Regions from separate parts of the Bradyrhizobium sp. SZCCHNS2022 genome, predicted to be linked through region 2. Evidence: riboswitches for the same ligand, from Rfam matches in the RefSeq annotation. Region 2 holds a riboswitch; the other holds the start of a gene.
The links. Region 2 has a riboswitch for cobalamin ahead of QXZ94_RS34155 (TonB-dependent receptor domain-containing protein). Riboswitches for the same ligand answer to the same signal wherever they lie in the genome.

Region 1: it holds a riboswitch for cobalamin, as region 2 does, so the genes downstream of both, QXZ94_RS14340 (HupE/UreJ family protein) here and QXZ94_RS34155 (TonB-dependent receptor domain-containing protein) in region 2, are expected to answer to the same signal.

Annotation. Positions count from the first base shown of each region.
Region 1 covers NZ_JAUHHZ010000001.1:3,221,515-3,224,911, reverse strand. Annotated here, with positions in the region: gene QXZ94_RS14355 (cobyric acid synthase) at 1-527, opposite strand, end outside; gene cobO (cob(I)yrinic acid a,c-diamide adenosyltransferase) at 532-1,140, opposite strand; gene cobU (bifunctional adenosylcobinamide kinase/adenosylcobinamide-phosphate guanylyltransferase) at 1,157-1,693, opposite strand; cobalamin riboswitch at 1,728-1,920, shown strand; gene QXZ94_RS14340 (HupE/UreJ family protein) at 2,040-2,672, shown strand; gene QXZ94_RS14335 (DUF1636 domain-containing protein) at 2,676-3,071, shown strand; gene cobW (cobalamin biosynthesis protein CobW) at 3,092-3,397, shown strand, end outside.
Region 2 covers NZ_JAUHHZ010000001.1:7,648,040-7,651,436, reverse strand. Annotated here, with positions in the region: gene QXZ94_RS34165 (sulfatase-like hydrolase/transferase) at 1-1,197, opposite strand, end outside; cobalamin riboswitch at 1,409-1,627, shown strand; gene QXZ94_RS34160 (hypothetical protein) at 1,611-1,811, opposite strand; gene QXZ94_RS34155 (TonB-dependent receptor domain-containing protein) at 1,723-3,397, shown strand, end outside.

The DNA of each region.
Region 1 (3,397 bases), 4.4 Mb from region 2:
AGGCTTGCAATGACGCCGCCGCGGTCGATGTCGCCGATCAGCACCACGGGAATCTGCGCCGCTTGCGCAAAGCCCATGTTGGCAATGTCACCGGCGCGCAGGTTGATCTCGGACGCCGAGCCCGCGCCCTCCACCAGCACAATATCGGTATCGACCGCCAGGAGATGAAAGCTGTCGAGCACGGCATGCATCAATTGCGGCTTCATCGCCTGATAGGCGGATGCCTTGGCATTGCCGACGACGCGGCCCTGCACCACCACCTGCGAGCCGATCTCGCTCTGCGGCTTGAGCAGCACCGGATTCATGTGCACCGTCACCGGCCGCCGCGCTGCGCGCGCCTGCAGCGCCTGGGCCCGGCCGATCTCGCCGCCATCCGCGGTGACGGCGGCGTTGTTCGACATGTTCTGCGGCTTGAACGGCGCCACCTTCAGGCCGCGCAATGTCAGCGCGCGCGCGAGGCCCGCGACGATCAGGGACTTGCCGACGTCGGAGCCGGTGCCCTGGAACATGATGGCGCGCGCGCTCATGAGCCTAGTACTCGATGCCTTCCTGCGCCTTCACGCCGGCTGCGAAGTGGTGCTTGACGAGGTTCATCTCGGTGACGAGATCGGCCGCCTCGATCAGCTCCGGCTTCGCGTTGCGGCCGGTCACCACGACGTGGAGATCGGGACGGCGCGCCGCGAGCGCCGCCACGACGTCGCCGATCGGCAGGTGATCATAGCGTAGCGCGATGTTGAGCTCGTCGAGCACCAGCAGCCGGATCGCGGGATCCGCCATCAGTTCCTTGGCCTTGGCCCAGGCGCGCTCGGCCGCGGCCACGTCGCGCGCACGATCCTGCGTTTCCCAGGTAAAGCCTTCGCCGAGCGTGTGCCACGAGACCTGATCACCGAACGCGGCGATCGCCTTGCGCTCGCCCGTCTCCCATGCGCCCTTGCCGAACTGCACGACGCCGATGCGAAAGCCGCGGCCGATCGCACGCAGCATCAGGCCCCACGCTGCCGTCGATTTGCCCTTGCCCTTGCCGGTGTGGACGATCAGCAGGCCCTTCTCGACGGTCTTCGAAGCGACCTCGGCATCCTGAATGGCCTTGCGGTTCTCCATCTTCGCCTTGTGGCGCGAATCGTCGGCGTTCTCGGTCATCGGCATATCCTCTTCGTCATTTCAACGTCAGCGGCAGGCCGGCTGCCATCAGGATCACACGGTCCGCAAGGGCCGCAACGTCTTGGTTCAGTCGTCCTTGCGCATCGCGAAAGGCGCGCGCGAGCGCGTTGTCAGGCACGATGCCCAGTCCAACCTCGTTCGAAACCGCAACGATGGGTCCGCGCGCGGCTGCGAGCGCCTCGATCAGATCGGCACATGCGGCCGCAACGTCTCTGTCGGCCAGCATCACGTTGCTGAGCCAGAGCGTCAGGCAGTCGATCAGCATCGGCGTGGGCGACGCATCGTGCGTGCGGACGAGCGCGGCGAGGTCGTGCGTGGTCTCGCGCGTCTGCCATCCGTCTGCGCGCCGCGCCTTGTGCTGTGCGATTCGTTCGGTCATTTCCTCGTCGAACGCCTGCGCGGTCGCAACATACGTCCAGGGCGGTGCGCTCGCCGTGACCAGCGCCTCCGCGTGGCGGCTCTTGCCCGAGCGCGCTCCGCCGAGCACCAGGGTCAGGCGCGGCAGGGCGGGAGGCGGCGGGGCAGGGACCATGGGGACGATTCCGATTGACGGGCTTTGGCGCGACCCGTATCTAACAGATGACGGTTCTCCGAAAGGAGAGATTTAGGGAACACGGTGCGGGATCACACCCAAGGCCGTGGCTGCCCCCGCAACTGTAATCGGCGAGTGTGAGGCCAAAGCACCACTGGGAAACCGGGAAGGTGGTTTCACGCAGCGACCCGAGAGCCAGGAGACCTGCCGTCGACATTGCTGTTGGCCGACCCGTCGCGCGGGGAGTCGCGATGCTGGTTCTGATCCCGCCGGGATGGGCGGGATGCCGTCGGATGCAGCGCATCGTCCGGTCCTCTGGGGGAGCCGGCAAGCGACGGAGACGGCCATGAAGTTCACACGCACGACGACTTTCACGATTGCGAGCCTGCTTCTGCTCGCCGCCCAGCCCGCTTTCGCGCATCACATGATGGATGGCAAGCTGCCGCAGACCTTCGCGCAGGGCATGCTGTCCGGGCTTGCCCATCCCATCATCGGCATCGATCATCTGGCGGCCATCGTGGGGGCCGGCATCGTTGCGGCGTTGCTCGGCCGCGGCTTCGCCCCGGTGCTGGCGTTCACGACGGCGATGATCGCCGGTGTCGGCCTTCACGTGGCGAAGGCCAACATCCCGGCGGCTGAGCTGCTGGTCGGCCTCACGACCGTTGTGGTCGGCCTCGTGGTGGTGATGCGCGGCCGTTTCGGCGTGCTACCGGTCGCCGGTCTGTTTGCTCTGACGGGCCTCGTGCACGGTTATGCGCTGGGCGAGTCGATCGTCGGTGCGGAGACTGCGCCGCTCGGCGCCTATCTCGCCGGTCTTCTCGTGATCCAGACCGTGATCGCGGCGTGTGCGTTCCTCGGCACCAGGCTGCTGTCGGCCAAGGCCAATGCCATTGCGCCGCTGGCGCTGCGCCTGGCCGGCGCTGCGATCGTGCTGGCCGGCGGTGTCGCCGCGGCCACGGCAGCCGGAATGATCGGCTGATTGATGACCACATCTGAAATCGGCGCAACGACGCTGTTCGTCTGCGTCACCTGTCGCACGCAGGCGGCTGAAGCTGCGCCGCCTGACCAGCCGCGGGCCGGGGCCCGCCTGCTCGCGGCGATCGAGACCGTGCCGGCCGAGCAACGTGCCGGCATTGCCGTGGTCGGCGTCGAGTGCCTGTCCAACTGCAACCGGGCCTGCACGGTTGCCGTGACGGCGCCGGGCAAATGGACCTATGTGCTCGGGGCTCTCGATCCCGATGTTCATGCGCAGGACGTGCTGAGCTTCGCGCAACTGCATCAGCGCCACGAAGCCGGTCTGCCGGCGTGGCGCGAGCGTCCCGAATACATCCGCAAGAACACCGTTGCGCGCGTGCCTGCTCTGGCAGAGCCGCGCTGAAGACGAGAGATCGTATCACCATGACGAAGTCGTTCGCCAAGACGCCTTGCACCATCGTCACCGGCTTTCTCGGGGCCGGGAAGACCACGCTGGTGCGCAATCTGATCGAGACGGCGAACGGCCGCCGGCTCGCCATCATCGTCAACGAGTTCGGCGATGTCGGCATCGATGGCGACATCCTGAAAGGTTGCGGCGTGCCGGACTGTCCGGAGGATCGCATCGTCGAGCTGTCGAATGGCTGTCTATGCTGCACCGTCGCCGATGATTTCGTGCCGGCGCTCAAGAGCCTGCTCGACCAGAAGGACCCGCCCGAGCACATCGTGATC
Region 2 (3,397 bases):
GTGGTCGCTGAAGAAGACGACGATGGTGTTGGACGCCTGCCCCGTCTCCTCCAGCGTCTGCAGCACCTGGTCGATATGGGCATCGACCACCGCATGCAGCCAGGCATAGAGCTGGATGAACTTGCGGCAGGCCTCGTCGGGATGATCGGTGAGCTGGAACGGGATCGAGCTGCGCAGCGCGAGATCGACGGCGGCATTGGAGTCGCCCTTGTCCTTGCCGGACAGCGCGTTGTAGCCGGTCTTGGCCGCCAGCGCCAAACCCATCTTGTAGGCGTAATCGTGCTGGCATGACGGCTTGCCGGCGAGCGTCTCGTTCATGGTCGGCGGCGCATGGGCGCTGTCTTGCGGAAAGTCGAGCGGATTGAGCGGGACCACGGCCGTTCCGGCGGTCGGCGGCGGCGTACCCTGCCCTTCCAGCGGCACGGTGAGCGGGCCGAACACCGATTGCTGCTTGCCGGACTGATCCGGCGACGGCAGCGCCTGGCTGATCACGGCCGGATAGGTCGCGATATCGTGCGGATTGACGAACGACGCCACGGCAAACCACGGCTTGACGTCGGAGGGATCGGGGGCCGCCGCATCCGGATCGCGCGCATCGGCTTCGGCCACGACGCGGTTGTAGTTGAGCGCGAGCGCCTGGCGGCGGATGAAGGCACAGACGGAATCGGTGAAGCCGGCGTCGCGATAGAGCCCGAGATTGTTGGTCTGCGCGCCATGCGGCTCGGGATAGGACTGCTCCCAATTGTCGAAGCCATAGCGCTGCAGCGAATGGTCCGGCGGATTGCTGACGTGCCATTTGCCGAAATAATGCGTGGCGTAGCCTGCCTCGCGCATCCAATTGCCGAGGGTGGGAATGCCGTCGGCCGCGAGCCAGGGGAAGTTCGGCGAGTCGCCGTTCTTGAACAGGCCGTCGGTCTGGGTGACGCCGGTCTTGGTGCCGTACTGCCCGGTATAGATGGTGGCGCGGCTCGGCGTGCAGGCGCTGGCGGCAATGGTGTGATTGCGCAGCAGCACCGCATTGCGCCGCAGCCGCAGCAGGCCCGGAAAGAATTTGGCGTAAGGGTTGTCGACACCGATGTCCTCGCTGAAGCCGAGGATGCGCTTCAAGGGCTCGGCGAAGCCGTGATCGGCACCATAGGAGAAACGCGGGAAGCGATACTGATCACAGGTGACGAGCAGGATGTTCGGGCGGCTCATGACGGGCTCCTATCGATGATCTCCGGGAGGACACCCGGCGACGACGCCTTCTCTCCCATGCAGCCAGGGGAGATGTATGAAGCCGATCACAATCTCAGGTAGTTTTCCATTGTGGAAATTCGAGTGGATGTCTCGTCGATCGCGCGGTCGGCAATTGAGGGGATCGATCAGGGCTTGCTCCCGCCGGCGATTGACTCCGCCACAGGCGCGCTTCTACGGTGATCGTGACGGTGCCCCTCGACCGGGGCTCAAAAGGGAATGCGGTGCCGGACGCCTCGCGCAAGCGACGTGATCGAAGGCCGCAGCTGCCCCCGCAACTGTAAGCGGCGAATCTCGCGTCAGATGCCACTGGGAAATCTCGGTCCCGGGAAGGCGACGTGGAGGTGACGACCCGCGAGCCAGGAGACCTGCCGTCAGCCGTGGTCACACGCGAGGATGCCGGTCGGGGCGTTATTGGCATCGTTTTCAGGCAGGCCCACCACGGCCTGCATGAGACCTCGTTCGCGGTGACGTGCCACTGACGTCATGCCGAGGTCACTCGTGTCTCCCGTTCCCCATGCCAGGCGCCGCCGCGCCATTCTGTCGTCGTTCTGCGTCCTCTCGTCATTCGCCATGCTCGGTGCTCTCCCAGCCGCCGCGCAGCAATCCGCCTCGCCCGACCTGCTGCCCCCGGTCGAGGTCGACCCGCCGCGCAAGCCGATCGCTGCGAAACCGGCCATGCCCCGCAGAACCGGCAACGCCGCGCATCGGCAGATGCCGGCGGCAAAGCCGGCTGCTCCGGTCGGCACACGGGTCGCGGTCAGTCCGACCGGGATCGTGACGCCGGTCGCCAACGTCGCGAATGCGATCACGATCGTGACCGACAGGGACATTGCCACCCAGCAGGCCCGCACCGTGCCGGACATCCTGAGCACGGTCCCGGGACTGAACGTCGTGCAGGCCGGCGGCCCGGGCGGCCAGACCAACGTCTTCGTGCGCGGCACCAATGCCAATCACACCAAGCTGATCATCGACGGCATCGACGTCGGCGACGTCACCAACGGCAATGGCGCGTTCGACTTTGCGCATCTCTTGGCCGCCGACATCCAGCAATTCGAGGTGCTGCGCGGGCCGCAGAGCGGCCTCTACGGCTCCGATGCGATCGGCGGCGTGATCTCGGTGATCACCCGCAAGGGCGACGGGCCGGCGCGGGCGACCGCCTCGGTCGAGAGCGGGTCGTTCAAGACGTTCAACCAGAGCGCCGGACTGAGCGGCTCGCAGGCCAACGTCAACTACGCGGTCAATGTCGCGCATCTGCACGCCGGCGACGTGCCGGTGACGCCATGGCAATTGCTGCCCGCGGGGCAGAAGGCGATCGGCAACACCTACGACAACGTCACCGCCTCGGCCAAGCTCGGCGTCGACCTCAACGAGGCATGGACGCTGAATTCAGTGGTCCGCACCACCGACGCCACCCTGCTGTTCACCGGCGACAGCGGCTTTCCCAGCGTTCCCGATGCTGTCAGGAGCAATCACACCGTTCGCCAGCTGGCGACGCGCGAGGAAGCGGTGTGGTCGCTGCTCGGCGGCCGCATCAGGAACTATTTCGGCGTCAACTATGTGAACAATCGGTCGTCCGATCTCACGGCCGGCAATCCCGTGGCCGCGGTCGCCACCGGCGAGCGCATCAAATATGACTGGCATGCGGTGACCGAGCTGGCGCCGCACAACAACCTCATCGTCGGCCTGGAGCAACAGACCGAACGGCTGAAGACAGCTGATCTTTCCGCAGAGAACGGCAACAAGGCCGGCTTCATCGAGCTGCAGACGGAATTTGCCAGGCGCTGGTTCGTGGTGGCGAGCCTGCGCAACGACGTCAACGACCAGTTCGGCGGGCACGGCACCTACCGTATCGCGCCGGCGATGATCCTGCCGGTCACCGAGACCAAGCTGAAGGCGAGCTACGGCACCGGCTTCAAGGCGCCGACCTTGAGCCAGCTGCACCAGGATTTTCCGGCGTTCAACTTCTTCGCCAATCCAGACCTGAAGCCGGAGGAGAGCACCGGCTACGATGCCGGCTTCGAGCAGCCGCTGTTTTCGGGCCGCGTCCGCTTCGGCACGACCTACTTCCACAACAGCATCACCAACCTGATCAACTTCAACACGACCTTCACCTCCTACGCCAATGTCGGTCTCGCCACGACGGAGGGCACCGAGAGTT